DNA from 3 places in the Kitasatospora sp. NPDC059827 genome. Region 2 is predicted to be linked to each of the others. Evidence: riboswitches for the same ligand, from Rfam matches in the RefSeq annotation. Region 2 holds a riboswitch; each other region holds the start of a gene.
What was found. Region 2 has a riboswitch for thiamine pyrophosphate ahead of ACFV8H_RS04175 (purine-cytosine permease family protein). Riboswitches for the same ligand answer to the same signal wherever they lie in the genome.
Positions count from the first base shown of each region.

Region 1: linked by a shared signal. The riboswitch ahead of thiC (phosphomethylpyrimidine synthase ThiC) and the one ahead of ACFV8H_RS04175 (purine-cytosine permease family protein) in region 2 are both predicted to bind thiamine pyrophosphate.
Region 3: linked by a shared signal. The riboswitch ahead of thiO (glycine oxidase ThiO) and the one ahead of ACFV8H_RS04175 (purine-cytosine permease family protein) in region 2 are both predicted to bind thiamine pyrophosphate.

Region 1 covers NZ_JBHWIV010000026.1:74,536-80,019, reverse strand. Annotated here, with positions in the region: gene ACFV8H_RS18615 (VOC family protein) at 1-193, shown strand, start outside; gene ACFV8H_RS18610 (DUF4241 domain-containing protein) at 342-1,601, opposite strand; gene ACFV8H_RS18605 (DUF5994 family protein) at 1,661-2,104, opposite strand; gene thiC (phosphomethylpyrimidine synthase ThiC) at 2,293-4,107, opposite strand; TPP riboswitch at 4,102-4,237, opposite strand; gene ACFV8H_RS18595 (DUF5326 family protein) at 4,394-4,594, opposite strand; gene tenA (thiaminase II) at 4,775-5,443, opposite strand.
Region 2 covers NZ_JBHWIV010000004.1:129,950-135,433, reverse strand. Annotated here, with positions in the region: gene ACFV8H_RS04180 (S1C family serine protease) at 53-1,966, opposite strand; TPP riboswitch at 2,175-2,323, shown strand; gene ACFV8H_RS04175 (purine-cytosine permease family protein) at 2,316-3,722, shown strand; gene ACFV8H_RS04170 (glycerophosphodiester phosphodiesterase) at 3,802-4,626, shown strand; gene ACFV8H_RS04165 (ATP-binding protein) at 4,868-5,455, shown strand.
Region 3 covers NZ_JBHWIV010000059.1:4,360-9,843, reverse strand. Annotated here, with positions in the region: gene pknB (Stk1 family PASTA domain-containing Ser/Thr kinase) at 1-49, opposite strand, end outside; gene ACFV8H_RS29300 (thiazole synthase) at 138-935, opposite strand; gene thiS (sulfur carrier protein ThiS) at 939-1,178, opposite strand; gene thiO (glycine oxidase ThiO) at 1,175-2,350, opposite strand; TPP riboswitch at 2,354-2,466, opposite strand; gene ACFV8H_RS29285 (NAD(P)/FAD-dependent oxidoreductase) at 2,590-3,789, shown strand; gene ACFV8H_RS29280 (Rv2175c family DNA-binding protein) at 3,832-4,197, shown strand; gene thiE (thiamine phosphate synthase) at 4,197-4,847, shown strand; gene ACFV8H_RS29270 (polyprenyl synthetase family protein) at 4,873-5,484, opposite strand, start outside.

The sequences.
Region 1 (5,484 bases), on a different contig from region 2:
CAACGTCGACCACATCTGCCTCACCGTCGAGCCCCTCGACTGGCAGGAGGTCGTCGACTCCGGCGTCTTCACCGTCCTCGACGGCCCCGGCCCCCGCTACGGTGCCCGCGGCACCGCCACCTCCCTCTACGTCCAGGACCCGGACGGCAACACCGTCGAACTCCGCTGGTACCCGCAGGACGCCACCAGTTGAAAGAGCAGGGTGCCGCCCCGGACCCTCGGGGGAGGACCGGGTCGGCACCCGCAGTACGCCTCAGAACCGCTCGCCCGGACCGCTCGTCCGGGCAGGTCGTCCGAGCCGCTCGTCCGGGCAGGTCGTCCGAGCCGCTCGTCCGGGCCGCTCAGACGACCTTCAGATGGGGCAGCCAGTCCACCTGGACGATGACGCACACCACGCCCCCGGACCCGTCGAGGCCCAGCCACACCGGGTGGGTGCCGTCGCTGTCGGTGGCGAACGCGAGCAGGTCCGCGCCCGACTCCTCGTCCACGGTGCGCAGGAAGAAGCCGGAGTCGGAGTCGAGGTCCTCACCGGCCTCCTCGTCCCGGTCCACCAGGGCTCGCCGGAACCGCTCCTGGAGGACCGGCCAGGCCCCGGCGTCCGCGAAGCACCCCGTCGCGCCGTCCGTGCTGAACCCGTACGCCTCGCCGTCCCGCAGCAGCCTGAGGTCGTGCCCCTCCCCGAGGGCCATCGTCCAGGAGTCGACGGGTCCGTCGCCCACCCGCAGCCGGAGCGCTGGTGTCTCAGTGCGCTCGACCCAGGCACCCTCGAACTCGCAGTGGTACCCGAAGCCGATCCTCGCCACCTCGGTCGGGTAGCTGCCGGGCGGGACCTCGACCGTGATGTCCGGCCGCCCGGTGTCGAGCGGATCGGCCACCGCCAGCCGGCCGCTGGGGACCCGCAGGCGTGGGCCGGCCGTCGGCTCCAGCACCACCATGTTCTCCCGGTGATCGCTGGTGGTGAGCCGGGTGCCGGGCACGAACAGGGCGGGGAGGTCCCCCGGCCCGCCCGGGCGCGGCGGGAGCCACGGCTCCGCCGCGGCTGCGGACACCGGCTCCGTGAGCGACGCCGCGGTGGGCCGGGCCGTGCCGTCGAGCCCCCACCGGTCGGCCGAGAGGAGCGGCCAGTCGTCGAAGTCCGGCCGCCGGAGCCAACGTTCCTCCTCGGAGGCCCCCGGCACGGTCACCGTCCTGGGCCCGGCGTCCCCTCGGGGCCGGTGCGACACCCGGCCCCGTCCGCCCGGGAACAGCTCGACCGCCATCCGGTCGGCGGTCCGGTCGAACTCCGGTGCCTCCGGGCCCGAGTAGCCCCAGCGCTCGTGGTACCTCCGCAGCAGCCGGCCCTCCTCCAGCAGCCGCAGCTCCAGGTGCTCCACCCGTCGCCCGTGCTCGTCGTACACCCACACACCCGCGTAGTGGTCCCGCCACGACACCAGCCGCACTTCGAGGGGCACCGAGCGACCCGCGCTCCGGTACACCACGACGTACGGCAGGCCCGCCGCGTCCCGGGCCCGCGCCTCCTGCGGCCGCAACGCGCCCACCGCGGCACCCGCCGCGAAGTCCCACCCCTCGGCATGACCCAACTCGACCACCGGACTGCTCACCCGCACGCCTCCTCGCTCATCCTTCCGAGCAAGTTACCGAAGCCCACGGACAGCCCGGTTCAGTGCAGGAGTTCCGCGGCCGGGGTGTGGTTCCCGGTCGCCGAGGCGCCGGCCATCGCGGAGGCGGCCGTCGCCGGCGTGGTGCCGGGCGGCACCACCAGCAGCAGGAAGTGGTCCTGGAGGCCCCGGGTGACGCTGATCGTCGCGTCGCTGCCGGTGAACCAGTTGATCTTGATCGTCACACCGTTCGCCGCGACCGACCGGGGCACGCCGTCCCAGGCCGAGGTGTCGAGGCCGACCCGGACGATGCGCCCGTAGTGGGCGCCGAGCGCGGTGATCAGGTCCGGCAGTTCCGCGAGGACGTGGTTCGAGCGGGGCCACCAAGCTCCGTCGAACACGCCCTCCCGCGACATCGTCGGCTCGAGTTCGAGCCGTGGCAGCAGCGGGACACCAGGCACCGACCACGGCCCTGGAGAGGCTGAGATGGGGAGAGGAATCGGCATCATAGGGAGCCGCCCGTCCGGTCCACGAGGGACCCTTCACGACCCAGGGCGACGTCGGCGCTGATGCCGGTGTTCGGAATGTCCTCGGTTACCCCCCACGCTACTCCGCCGCAGCCTCCCCCGGAGCGGGGCCGACCACGCCGGCCCGCGTCCTCCCCTCCGGGACGCGGGCCGGCGCGGTCGCCGCGTCAGTCGACCAGGGGGAGGTACACCTTGTTGCCCTGGGCGGCGAACTCGGCGGACTTCTCGGCCATGCCGGCCAGCGCCTCGGCGTCGAAGTCGGTGGTGACGGCGGTGGAGCCGTCCCCGTGCTCGTCGCGGATCTTCTGGGAGATCTTCATCGAGCAGAACTTCGGGCCGCACATGGAGCAGAAGTGCGCGGTCTTGGCCGGCTCGGCGGGGAGGGTCTCGTCGTGGAAGTCGCGGGCGGTCTCCGGGTCGAGGGCCAGGTTGAACTGGTCCTCCCAGCGGAACTCGAAGCGGGCGTCGGAGAGGGCGTCGTCCCAGGCCTGGGCGCCGGGGTGGCCCTTGGCGAGGTCGGCGGCGTGGGCGGCGATCTTGTAGGTGATCACGCCGGTCTTGACGTCGTCCCGGTTGGGCAGGCCCAGGTGCTCCTTGGGCGTGACGTAGCAGAGCATCGCGGTGCCCCACCAGGCGATCATCGCGGCGCCGATGCCCGAGGTGATGTGGTCGTAGCCGGGGGCGACGTCGGTGGTGAGGGGGCCGAGGGTGTAGAACGGCGCCTCGTCGCAGATCTCCTTCTGGAGATCCATGTTCTCCTTGATCTTGTTCATCGGGACGTGGCCCGGGCCCTCGATCATCACCTGGACGTCGCGCTCGCGGGCGATCCGGCCGAGCTCGCCGAGGGTCTGCAGTTCGGCGAACTGGGCCTCGTCGTTGGCGTCGGCGATGGAGCCGGGCCGCAGGCCGTCACCGAGCGAGAAGGTGACGTCGTAGGCGGCCAGGATGTCGCAGAGTTCCTCGAAGTTGGTGTAGAGGAAGTTCTCCTGGTGGTGCGCCAGGCACCAGGCCGCCATGATCGAGCCGCCGCGGGAGACGATGCCGGTCTTGCGGCGCGCGGTGAGCGGGACGTACCGCAGCAACACGCCCGCGTGGACGGTCATGTAGTCGACGCCCTGCTCGCACTGCTCGATGATGGTGTCGCGGTAGACCTCCCAACTGAGCTCCTCGGCCCTGCCGTCGACCTTCTCCAGCGCCTGGTAGAGCGGCACGGTGCCGATCGGCACGGGGGAGTTGCGCAGGATCCACTCGCGGGTGGTGTGGATGTTGCGGCCGGTGGAGAGGTCCATGACGGTGTCGGCGCCCCAGCGGGTGGCCCAGGTCATCTTCTCCACCTCCTCCTCGATCGAGGAGGTGACGGCGGAGTTGCCGATGTTGGCGTTGATCTTCACCAGGAAGTTGGTGCCGATGACGGCCGGCTCCACCTCGGGGTGGTTCACGTTCACCGGGATGACGGCGCGGCCGCGGGCCACCTCGTCCCGCACGAACTCCGGCTCCAGGCCCTCGCGCAGCGCCACGAACTCCATCTCCGGCGTCACCACGCCCCGCTTGGCGTAGGCGAGTTGGGTGACGGCGACGCCGCCGCGGCCACGCAGCGGGCGGCGCGGGCGGCCGGGGAAGACCGCGTCCAGGTTGCGCAGGTTTCCGCCGCGCGGGGAGGTGTGCTTGATCCCGTCGTCCTCGGGGCGCGCCTCGCGGCCGTCGTACTCCTCGACGTCGCCGCGCTGGCGGATCCAGGCGTCACGCAGGGCGGGCAGCCCGCGCCGCACGTCGGGCTCGTACGCCGGGTCGGTGTACGGGCCGGAGGTGTCGTACAGCGGCACGGTCCGGCCGTTGGTGAGCTGCACCTCGCGGTACGGGGCCCGCAGGTCGGGGCGGGATCCGTCGCGGTAGGCCTTGCGCCAGGCCGGGGTGGGGTAACCGGTGCGCTCGCTGCTGGGGGTGCTGCGGGCAGGCTGCGGCTGTGCTTCGAACGTGGTCATCTGACCTTCACTCCCTACGCCGGCATTACCCGGTCCAGGTTCCTGCGGTCGACGCAGCCGTCGGTCCGTCCGTCGACGGTCCGGTCAGCGTCCTCTCAGCCCGGTGCTCCGAGCTCCCGCGTCGCAGGCGGTGTTGCCTGCACATGACGCCAACACGGTAGCGAGCCGATCGCCGCAGGTCCAGACGGTCCCCGAAACGGATCCGCGGGGGGAAAGGCCGAGGCCCGGCCCCCGCGAACGGGGTGCCGGGCCTCCGGAGGTGCTCCGCGCGGTGCGCGGAGCGGGGTCAGTTCCTGGCGGCCTTCTTGACCAGGATCACCACGGCGGCGGCGATGCCGACGACCACCAGCAGCTTGATCACGATGCTCAGCAGGGCGCCGACCACGCCGAACACGAAGGCGATGACGTTCCAGGCCAGCACCAGGACCAGCACCGGGATGACGATGTTGCGCACCCAGGAGGGCAGCGACTTCCAGAGCTCAGCCATGTCGGTTCCTCTTCTCCCCTCGGGTCGGCCGCCGTCCGGTAACCGCATCCCGCTTGCTTTCGATGCTTCGAGCTTACGGCGGCGGAAGCGGCGGAACGAGGGCCTTCGGCCCGGAGAGAACCCCTAGATCACCCCGATCCCACCCCCCGGGGGGACCCCCGAGAAACGGCGGGGGACGGGTCAGACCGGCCAGCGCTCGCCGCGCCAGGCGGCGTCCCAGAACATCCACTCGTAGCGCGAGGTGGTCGTGAAGTGCTCGACCACCCGGCGGCGTTCGGCCGCCGAGAGCTCCTCGCCGAGCCGGTCGGTGAGCGCCAGCACCCGGCGGACCACGGACTGGAAGGCCTCGTCGCCGTAGGTGGCGATCCACTTGGCGTACAGCGGGTCCGGGGAGCCCTGGGCGAGCAGCGCCTCGCCGACCCGGGCGTAGATCCAGTAGCAGGGCAGCACCGCGCCGAGCGCCTCGGCGAAGGACCCGCCGTACACGGTGGCCAGCAGGTAGCTGGTGTAGGCGCGGGTGGTCGGCAGCACCGGTGCGGCGGCGGCCTCCTCGGCGGTGCCGCCGAAGGCGGTCAGGAACTCGGCGTGCATACCCTGCTCGGCGGCGAGCGCGCCGACCGCGTCGTCGGCGAAGGCCCGCACGTCGGCCTCACCGGGGGCCTTGGCGGCGCAGACGGCGAGGGCGCGGGCGTAGTCGCGCAGGTAGTGCGAGTCCTGGACGACGAAGTGGCGGAAGGCCTCGCGCGGCAGGGTGCCGTCGGTGAGGCCGCCGATGAAGGGGTGGGCGAGGATCTCGGCGTAGATCGGCTCGATCGACGCCCAGAGCTCTTCGCTGAGGCTACGGGTCATGCCCACGACCCTACGACGGCTCCGCCCCCGCCCTTCGGCTC
Region 2 (5,484 bases):
GCCTAACGGGTCCGACGGCCTTCGGCGCACACGATTCCGCGGGCCCGGGGGGTCACTGATCGCCGTCCCGCTGGCCGAGCGTGACCTTGGTGGTCATGGTCTGGCCGTTGCGGGTGTACTCGACGTCGACGGTCTCGCCCGGCTTGTGCGTCCAGATCCGGCTGACCAGGGCGGGACCGTTCTCGATCGGCGCGCCGCCGAGCTTGGTGATCACGTCGCCCGGCTTGAGGCCGGCCTTGTCGGCCGCGCCGCCGGGGGTGACGGCCGGCTGGCCCTGGATGTCCTTGGTCTGGATCTGCGCGCCGTCGCCCTTGTAGTCGTCGTTGCGCAGCACGTCGAGCTTGGCGTAGACCGGCTTGCCGGTCTTGATCAGGGTGTCCGCGACCCACTTGGCCTGGTTGATCGGGATGGCGAAGCCCAGGCCGATGCTGCCGGCCCGGCCGTTGGCGGAGGCGTTGGACTGGATCGCCGAGTTGATGCCGATCACCGCGCCGCTGGAGTCCAGCAGCGGGCCGCCGGAGTTGCCGGGGTTGATCGAGGCGTCGGTCTGCAGGGCGTTCATGTACGAGGCCTGCGAGCCGGTCTCGTCGCCGGAGGCGACCGGGCGGTCCTTCGCGCTGACGATGCCGCTGGTGACGGTGGACTCCAGGCCGTACGGCGCACCGATCGCGACGGTGGCGTCACCGACGTTGACCTTGTCGGAGTCGGCCAGCGGCAGGGGCGACAGCTTGCTCTTCGGCGGGTTGTCGATCTTGACCACGGCGACGTCGTAGCCCTCGGCGTGGCCCAGCACCGAGGCGGTGTAGGAGGTGCCGTCGGCGAACTTGACGGTCAGTTTGCCGCCGTTGAGGGCCGGCGCGACCACGTGGTTGTTGGTGAGGATGTGGCCCTCGGTGTCGAAGACGAAGCCGGTGCCGGTGCCCGACTCGGTGCTGTTCTGCGCCTTGATGGTGACGACGCTGGGCAGCGCCTTCTGGGCGATGGCGGCGATCGACCCGGGGACGGGCTCGTTCTTCTGGGTGTTGCTGGCCTGGACGGTGGTGCTGCGGTGGTCGTCCGCCGAGCTGCTGCTGCCCGCGTGGTCGCTGGCGACCACACCGACCGCGCCGCCCGCGATGCCGGCGACCAGCGCGACGGCCGCGAGCAGGGCCACCAGGCCGCCGCGCTTCTTGCGCGGGCCGTGGCCGCCCGGGCCGCCGGGGTACTCGGCGGGGTAGCCGAACGGACCGCCGGGGCCGCCGGGGTGGCCCGCGCCGGCGTCGTGGCCGCCGCCCCAGCCGCCGAGCGGCTGGCCGGCGCCGAAGGGGTGGTGACCGGGTGCGCCGGGCGCGACGGGCGCACCGGCGGCCGGAGCGCCGTACGGCTCCTGGGCGTTGGCGGCCGGGACGCCGTAGCCCTCGTGGGCGCCGGCGGCGGGCACGCCGTGGGTCGGGGTCGCGTACGGGTTGCTGCCCGGGGTGCCCGGCGGCAGGGCGGGCGCGGCCGGAGCGGCGGCGACCGGGGCGGGGGCGGGGGCGGCGGGCGGCGCGGGCGGCAGGACCGGCGGCGGGGCGTCGATGTAGCCGGTGGCCGGGTCGACGGCGGGCTCCTCGACGGCGGGCGCGGCCGGCGCGGCCGGGGCCTCCGGCGCGGGCACCTTGGTGAAGGCGACGGTCGGCTTGTGCCCGCCCTCCGCCGGGGCGGCCTCGGCCGCCGCGCTCGCGGCGGCCGGCTCCGGGACCCGGCCGAACGCCATGGTCGGCTGGTGACCGCTGTCGGCCGGGGCGGCGTCGGCCGACCCGTCCACCGGCCCGGCCACCGGGTTGTCCACCGGTTCGTCCTTCGGCTCGGGAACCCGGCTGAAGGCCATGGTCGGCTTGTGGCCGCCCTGAGCGGTGCCGTCGGGAACGGCACCCGCCGCCTCCGGGGCCCCCGCGGGCTGCTCCCCCTGCGGCCCGGTGGGCCCAACCTCGCGCTCGGTGCTCACGGACGACCTCCATAGCTGACAGAACCAAGGACCATAGTTTTTCGCACCGGCGATTCGATTGCCGTAAGGACCCCTCTGAATAACTCATAAGAATCCTTAGCCGCCACCGACAACCGGGGCTCCCCACCCCCGCCCGGCGTCCCGCGATGCGGACCGCGCACCCCGTGGCCTTTGGCGTTCGTACCCGTGCCGGTTAGCCTGTCGCTCCAAACTGACACGCGGGAGCTTGGACCGACCAGGCTGAGAGTGCGCATGTCGACCGTACGCCAGGCCAGTGACCGGCGGACCGTCGAGGGGGCGCTGACCGCCGGAACCTGTCCGGGTAATGCCGGCGTAGGGAGTATCGGCCATGCCGCCTGCTTCGCCATCCTCTTCTCCTGGCGCGCCCGCGTCCAAGGATTTCCCCCCGGACCTGGCCGGCGCCGCGCTGCTGGACCACCGTGTCGAGGCACCGCTGGTCCTGGACACCGAGCCGCCGCGCACCCTGCGCTTCCGGGACCACTTCGCGCTCTGGATGAACCTCGGCGTCAGCCTGATCGGCTTCTCCACCGCCGCGACCGTGCTCGGAGAGAAGGGCAGCGAGCTGTCGCTGGCCGCCGCGGTGACGGCGATCGTGACCGGTACGGCGGTCGGCACCGCGATGCTCGGCGTCGCCGCGCTGATCGGGGCCCGCACCGGCGCCCCGGCGATGGCCAACCTGCGCGGCCTGTTCGGCACCCGGCTGTCCTACCTGCCGACCGTGCTGAACATCGTCCAGTGCGTCGGCTGGGGCGTGTTCGAGCTGCTGACCATCGCGGCGGGCGCCCAGACCGTCGCCCACACCAGCGACTACCGCTGGCTGTTCGTGCTGCTCGCGGGCGCGCTGACCACCGCGCTGACGATCTGGCCGCTGGGCTCGATCGCGGTGCTGCGCCGCTTCGTGGCCGGGGCGGTCGCGGTCGCGATGGTGTACTTCACCGTCCAGCTGGGCCGCCAGGGCGTGCCGGACCCGGGCGCGGGCAACTGGCACGGCTTCCTGGGCGCCACCGACGCGATGATCGCGGTGTCGATCTCCTTCGTCCCGATGGCCGCCGACTACACCCGGCACTCGCGCAGCCCGAAGTCGGCCTTCTGGGGCAGCTTCTCCGGCTACACCGTCGCCCAGGTCTGGTGCTACGTGCTGGGGCTGATGGCGCTGCTCCAGTCCGACGGCGACCCGAGCCGGATCTTCGACTCCTTCCTCGGTGTCTGGGCCGGCTGGCTGTTCCTCCTGGTGCTGGTGCTGCGCGAGACCGACCAGTCCTTCGCCAACGTCTACTCGACCGCGATGTCGCTGCAGAACCTGCTGCCGCGGGTGGACCGCCGGGTGCTGAGCGGCGGGATCGGCGTGCTGACCACCGTGCTGGCACTGCGCATCGACCGGTTCACCGACACCTACAGCAACTTCCTCGGCCTGATCGGCTCGGTCTTCGTGCCGCTGCTGGCGGTGCTGGCGGTGGACTACTTCTTCGGCGCCGGCCGGCACGGCTGGGACCTCTCCGAGCGGGCGCCGTCCCGCTGGCTGATGCTGCTGCCGTGGGTGCTGGGCTTCGCCGTCTACCAGCTGATCGCGCCGACCGCGGTGGGCGACGGGTGGGTGGACTTCTGGACCTCGGCCCAGCGGACCCTGCACTTCACCCCGCAGGAGTGGACCTCGGCCTCGCTGTTCGCCTTCCTGGTGCCGGCGCTGGTCACCTGGGGGCTCACCCCGCTGACCCGCCGCGCCGCCCGGGCCTGACGCACCGGGGGCGGAGCCGGCCCCGCAGGTTGGGACCGGCTTCGCCCCGGGTTCACCCGCGCCCCCTATCGTTGGGGCCGTGACCAGCCCAGAACTGCCCTCGGCGGCGGCGCGCACCACGCCCTCCGTCCAGGTGATCGCCCACCGCGGCTCCTCCCACGCCCTGCCCGAGCACACCCTCGCGGCGTACCGGCGCGCGCTCGACGAGGGCGCGGACGCCGTCGAGTGCGACGTGCGGGTGACGGCCGACGGCCACCTGGTCTGCGTGCACGACCGCCGGATCGGCCGGGTCTCGAACGGCCGCGGCACCGTCTCCGCGATGACGCTGGCCGAGCTGGAGGCGTACGACTTCGGCGCCTGGAAGACCGGCCGGCCCAGCACCGACCCCGAGCTGCGCGGCGTGCTGCGGCTGGAGCGGCTGCTCGAACTGGTGGTGGACTGCGGCCGCCCGGTGGACCTGGCGATCGAGACCAAGCACCCGGTGCGGTTCCGCGGCCGGGTCGAGGCCGAGCTGCTGCGCACCCTGGAGCGGTACAAGATCGGCACCGCGCCGGACGGCGAGCGCCCGTCCGCCCGGATCATGAGCTTCTCCTCGATCGCGCTGAACCGGGTGGCCGCCGCCGCGCCCGACTACCGGCGGGTGTTCCTGATCGAACGGATGCTGCCGCTGCTGGGCCGCCTGCGCCCCGGGCAGCCGCTGCCGGGCGGGGCCCGGATCGCCGGCCCCGGCATCGAGCTGATCAAGGCCAAGCCGCAGCTGGTGCCCCGGCTGCGCGAGCTGGGCCACGAGGTGCACGTGTGGACGGTGGACGAGCCGGCCGACGTCGAGCTCTGCCTGGAGCTCGGGGTCTCCGCGATCATCACCAACAGGCCCGCCGAGGTGCTGGCCCAGCTCGGCCGCTGAGCCGGAGCCGGGCGCCCCGCGTCCCCGGGGAAACCTGATCACCCTGGTCGGCAGTCAAACCTTCCGCGCACGGTATTGCCGGAATTCTTGCGATCGGGCGACGGAGGGTGAGCACGGAATGACCTCTTGTCGACCCTGAGTCGCGCCGCCGGAAAAGGGCCCGCAGGATCCTCCGACGGTCGTTTCCGACGCATTACCAAGGGGCATCCATCCCTCGGCATACGCTGAAGGAGGTCCGGGGGTGGCGTTGATGGTGGCGCGTGAAGTGCCGACTTCATCGACCATGGCAGTGCCGCACGGCCCAGCGAGTGTCGGGGTCGCACGGCGCCGACTGCGTCGAGATCTGGGTGACCGGCAGATACCGGAACCGGTCATCGATGATGCTGTTCTGATCCTTTCCGAACTGTTGAGCAACGCCTGTCGGTACGCCCGTCCACTCGGCCCGCTGCCCGCCCTGGGCCGCGGCGCCCGGGCGGAGGTGGTGGACCAGGTGCTGGTCGGCGTCCCCTCCGGGACGCACCCGGCGCCGGGCGGCCGGGAGCCCGAGGACGGCACGGCCGAGCCGGCCGGCGGTGTGCTGGTCCGCTGGCAGATGCACGCCGACGGCGTGCTCACCCTGGAGGTCACCGACGGCGGCGCGGCCACCCGGCCGCTGCCCGCCAGCCCCTCGCTGACCTCGCGCGGCGGCCGCGGCCTGGCCATCGTCGACCAGCTGGCCAGCGACTGGGGCGTCCGGGACGCGCCCGGCGAGGTCACGGTCTGGGCGGCGCTGCCCGCCCGCGCCCGGCACGCCCGGCGCACCGGGGGCGGCACCGCCCGCAGCGCGTAGCCGTCCGACCGGCACCCGTCCGACCGGTA
Region 3 (5,484 bases), on a different contig from region 2:
GGTACCGGTTGTCGAGCACGGTACCGATCAGGGGGTCGTGCAGTGCCATGTCCACCCGGGGGAGTCTAGTGCGGCGGGCGAGGGCCGGTCCCGGCGGACACCGCCTCCGGGACCGGCTTGTGACATCCGCGACGGGTTCAGAACGCGGGCCGCTCGCGGGTGTCCAGGTCGGCGCGGCCGGCCATCGCCGAGGAGGCCTCGGCGTGGAAGCGGCGCGGGATGCGGCCGGCCCGGTGGGCGAGCCGGCCCGCCTCGGCGGCGTGCCGCATCGCCTCGGCCATCAGCACCGGGTCCTGGGCCCGGGTCACCGCGGAGGCGAGCATCACCGCGGCGCAGCCCAGCTCCATCGCCAGCGCGACGTCGGAGGCGGTCCCGGCGCCCGCGTCCAGGATCACCGGGACGCCCGCACTCTCCACGATCAGCTGGAAGTTGTGCGGGTTGCGGATGCCCAGCCCGGAGCCGATCGGCGAGCCCAGCGGCATGATCGCCGCACAGCCGACGTCCTCCAACTTGCGGGCCAGCACCGGGTCGTCGTTGGTGTACGGGAGCACCGTGAAGCCGTCGTCGACCAGCGTCTCGGCGGCCTCCAGGGTCTCGATCGGGTCCGGCAGCAGGGTCCGCTCGTCGGCGATCACCTCCAGCTTCACCCAGTCCGTGCCGAGTGCCTCGCGGGCCAGCCGGGCGGTCAGCACGGCCTCGCCGGCGGTGAAGCAGCCGGCCGTGTTGGGCAGCACCCGGATGCCGTTGCGGGTCAGCACGTCCAGGACGGAGCCCTGGGTGCTGGCGTTCACCCGGCGCATGGCCACGGTGGTCAGTTCGGTGCCGGAGACGAGCAGGGCGCGCTCCAGGACCTCCAGGCTCGGCGCGCCGCCGGTGCCCATGATGAGCCGGGAGGAGAAGGTCGTCCCGGCGATGGTCAGCAGGTCGTCGGCCATGGTTCAGCCTCCCTGGACGGCGGTCAGGATCTCGATCCGGTCGCCGCTGTCCAGCGTCGTCCCGGGCCACGAACCGCGCGGCACCACGGCCTCGTTGAGGGCGGCGGCGACGCCGGTGTTGGCGGCGCTGACGGTGGCCACCAGTGCGGCGAGGGTGGTGGCGGCGGGCACCCGGCGGGGCTCGCCGTTGACGGTCAGGGCGATCTCGTTCGGGGCGGTCTCGTTCGGGGCGGTCTCGGTCATGCGCAGGCCTTCGCGACGGGGGTTTCGGGGGAGAACCGGGTCGGCGTGAACGGCCGTGCCAGGTCGGGGACTTCGCCGGTCGCCAGGTAGTCGGCGAGCAGGTCGGCGGTGACCGGGGTGAGCAGCACGCCGTTGCGGTAGTGGCCGGTGGCGGCGACCAGTCCGGGCAGTGCGGTCGGGCCCAGCAGCGGGGCGTTGTCCGGCGAGCCGGGGCGCAGCCCGGCGGAGGTCTCGCGCAGCGGGAGTTCGGTGATACCCGGTACCAACTCGTGGGCGTCGCGCAGGAGTTCGTACACCCCGCCGGCGGTGACGGTGGTGTCGTAGCCCTGTTCCTCGGTGGTCGCGCCGATCACCAGCTCGCCGTTCTCCCGGGGGACGAGGTACAGGTGCTGCCCGCGCACCACCGCGCGGACGTTGCGGGAGAGGAACGGCCGGTAGGCCTCCGGGATGTGCAGCCGGACGATCTGCCCCTTCACCGGGCGCACCGCGGGCAGTACGCCCTCGGGCAGGCCGGGCAGTCGGTGGCTGTGCGGGCCGGCGGCGAGGACCACCTGCTCGGCGGCCAGGGACTCCCCGTCGTCCAGCCGGGCGCCGACCGCGCGGCCGCCGTCCACCAGCAGCTCGACGGCCTCGGCCCGGTGTAGCCGGACGCCGGCCCGCTCGCAGGCGGCGACCAGGGCGGTGAGCAGCCGGCGCGGATCCACCTGGTGGTCGTCCGCGACGTGCAGGCCGCCGCGCACGCCGGGGGCGAGCATCGGCTCCAGCCGGCGGGCCTCCCGGCCGGTCAGCCAGCTGGAGTCCAGGCCCAGCCGCAGGTGGAAGGCGTGCAGTTCGCGCAGTTCCGCGCGGTCGTCGGAGTCCAGCGCGACGGCGATGGTGCCGCACCGGCGGTAGCCGGTGTCCAGGCCGCCGCTGGCCTCGGTGAGCTCGGCGGCGAAGGACTCGTACCGCCGGTTGGAGGCCGTCCCCAGGTGCAGCAGCGGCTCCTCGCCGTACTGCAGCTCGGTGACCGGGGCGAGCATCCCGGCGGCGACCCCGGCCGCCCCCCGGCCGTGGCCGGGGTCGACCACGATCACGTTCCGCAGCCCGCGTTGCGCGGCGCGCCAGGCGACCGCGAGGCCGATGACGCCCCCGCCGATCACCAGCACGTCGGCGCGGTTGCCCGATGGCATGCGTGACAAAGCTGCTCTTCTCCCTTCGCCGGTATGACCCGGATCAGGTTCGGACGGTCGCAGGCCGTGCCAGCCCGCCTCTCAGCCCGGTCCGCCGGGCTCCCGTGTGGTGCGTCCACCTTAACTCCGGGGGTCGGCCCGCCCGAAGGGCTGTGTGAGGGGTGAGACGGGGCCGCCCGCCCGGCTCCGCGGGTGAGCGGCTCGGAGCCGGTTCAGCGGCGCTGGGTACAGTGACGGGCGTGGCAGAGCTGAGCGGAACGGATCGGGTGGTCGTCGTCGTCGGAGCCGGGCTGGCCGGGGCGCAGTGCGCCCTGCAGCTGCGGCAGGGCGGCTGGCGGGGGCGGGTCGTCCTGGTCGGCGAGGAGCGGCACGCGCCGTACGACCGGCCGCCGCTCTCCAAGGACGTGCTGCTCGGCAAGGCCGACGCCACCACCCTGGACATCGACTACGGGCGGCTCGGCATCGAGCTGCTCACCGGCCGCCGGGCCACCGGTCTCGCCCCGGGCCTGCTGCACACCGACGGCGGGGACCTCCCGTACGACGCGCTGGTGATCGCCACCGGCGCCACCCCGCGCGCCCTGCCCGGGGCCGAGCGCGCCCATCTGCTGCACACCCTGGACGACGCCCTGGCGCTGCGCGCGCTGCTGCGCCCCGGCCTGCGCCTGGTGCTGGTCGGCGCGGGCTGGATCGGCGCCGAGGTGTCCACCGCCGCACGGCAGGCCGGCTGCGAGGTCACCGTGGTCGAGGCCGGCCCGGCGCCGGTGCCGGGCGCGCTGCCGACCGGGGTCGGCTCGGCGATGGCCGCCTGGTACGCCGAGGCCGGGGTCGACCTGCGCTGCGGGGTCGGGGTGGCCGCCGTCGAGCCGGGGGCGGTGCTGCTGGCCGACGGCTCCCACCTGCCCGCCGACGAGGTGGTGGTCGGCATCGGCGCCCGGCCCGCGACCGGCTGGCTGGCCGGCTCGGGCGTCGAGCTGGACGCCTCCGGCGCGGTCGTGGTGGACGGGCGGCTGCGCACCGGCCTGCCCGGGGTGTTCGCGGCCGGGGACTGCGTCAGCTACCCGTCGGCCCGCTCCGGCGCCCGGCTGGCCGTCCAGCACTGGGACCACGCGCTGCAGTCCGGCTCCGCCGCGGCCGCCGCCGTGCTCGGGGCGGACGCGCCGTACGACCCGGTGCCGTACTTCTGGTCCGAGCAGTTCGGGCGGATGGTCCAGTACGCCGGCCGGCACGCCGAGGGCGACGAACTGCTGTGGCGCGGCAGCCCGCAGGAGTCCGCGTGGTCGGTGCTCTGGCTGCGCGACGGGGTGCCGAGCGCGCTGCTGGCCGTGGACCGGCCGCGCGACCTCACCCAGGGCCGGAAGCTGATCGAACGCGGTGCGGTGCTCGACCGGGTGCTCGCCGCGGACCCCTCGGTGGCGCTCAAGGGAGCCGTCGCGGGGTAGCACTTGGTGCGCGGCGGGCCGCGGAGGTGGCAGTCTGGTGGCGTGAGTGAGATCGAAAGCAAGATTGAAGCCCTGGTCACCGAGTGGGTGTACCTGCCCGACATCTCGGAGCAGTGGGGGGTCCGGGTCACCGAAGTGCGTGACCTGGTCAAGAACGGTGGCCTGATCGCCGTCCGGCGCGGGCCGAACAAGTCGCTGCAGGTCCCGGCGGCGTTCATCGACGGCCAGGGGCTGGTCAAGCACCTGTCCGGCACCCTGACCGTCCTGCGGGACTGCGGGTACAACGACGTGGAGATCCTGGAGTGGCTCTTCACCGAGGACCCGTCGCTGCCCGGCAGCCCGATCCAGGCGCTTCGGGAGAACCGCGGCACCGAGGTCAAGCGCCGCGCCCAGGCGATGCTGATCTGATGGCGGCGGACACGCTGCGGGCCCGCCTGGCCGACGTCCGGCTCTACCTGTGCACCGACGCCCGGCGCGAGCAGGGCGACCTGGCCGAGTTCCTGGACGCGGCGCTGGCCGGCGGGGTGGACATCGTCCAGCTCCGTGACAAGGGCCTGGAGGCCAAGCAGGAGCTGGCGGCGCTGGAGGTCTTCGCCGACGCCTGCCGCCGGCACGGCAAGCTGTTGGCCGTCAACGACCGCGCCGACGTCGCCCACGCGGCCCGGCCGGACGTGCTGCACCTCGGCCAGGACGACCTGCCGGTGCCGGCCGCCCGGGCGATCCTCGGCGAGGACGTGCTGATCGGCCGCTCCTGCCACGCCGAGTCCGAGGTGGACGCGGCGGTCGCCGAGGCCGGTGTGGACTACTTCTGCACCGGCCCGGTCTGGCCGACCCCGACCAAGCCGGGCCGGCACGCGCCGGGCCTCGGCCTGGTCTCGTACGCGGCGAAGCAGGCCACCGACCGGCCGTGGTTCGCGATCGGCGGGATCGACCTCGGCAACCTGGACGAGGTGCTGGCCGCCGGTGCCCGCCGGATCGTCGTGGTCCGGGCCGTCACGGCGGCCGAGGACCCGCGGGCCGCCGCCGCCGAGCTCGCCCGCCGGGTGCGCGCGGCGTAATGCCACCCGGGGCCGCCGCCGTCGCTCAGTACTTGCGGACGGTGGCGGCCTCGGCCAGGGCCAGCAGCACCGTGCGGGCCCGCTCGTCGGCGAGCGGCGCCGCCGCCAGCGCGGCCAGCGACTCCCGCATCAGCTCCTCGATCCGGGCCTCCACCAGCTCCGGCGCCCCGCTGCGGGCGACCAGCTCGCGCAGCCCGGCGACCTCCTCGGCGGCCAGGTCCGGTGCGCCGAGCCGGGCGTCCAGGTGCCGGGCGTCGGCCTGCGGCAGGCCCCGCATCGCGTGCGCGACCAGCAGGGTGCGCTTGCCCTCGCGCAGGTCGTCCCCGGCGGGCTTGCCGGTGACGGCCGGGTCGCCGAAGACGCCGAGCAGGTCGTCCCGCAGCTGGAAGGCCTCGCCCAGCGGCAGCCCGAACGCGCCGAGCGCCTCGACCAGCTCCGGCCCGGCCCCGGCCAGCAGGGCGCCGACCTGGAGCGGCCGCTCGATGGTGTACTTCGCCGACTTGTAGTGCAGTACGGTCCGCGCCCGCTCGGGCGCGCCCTCGTCGGCGGAGTCGCCGGCCACCGGCTCCAGCACGTCCAGGTACTGGCCGAGCATGACCTCGGTGCGCATCAGGTCGAACCGCGGCTTGGCGGCCAG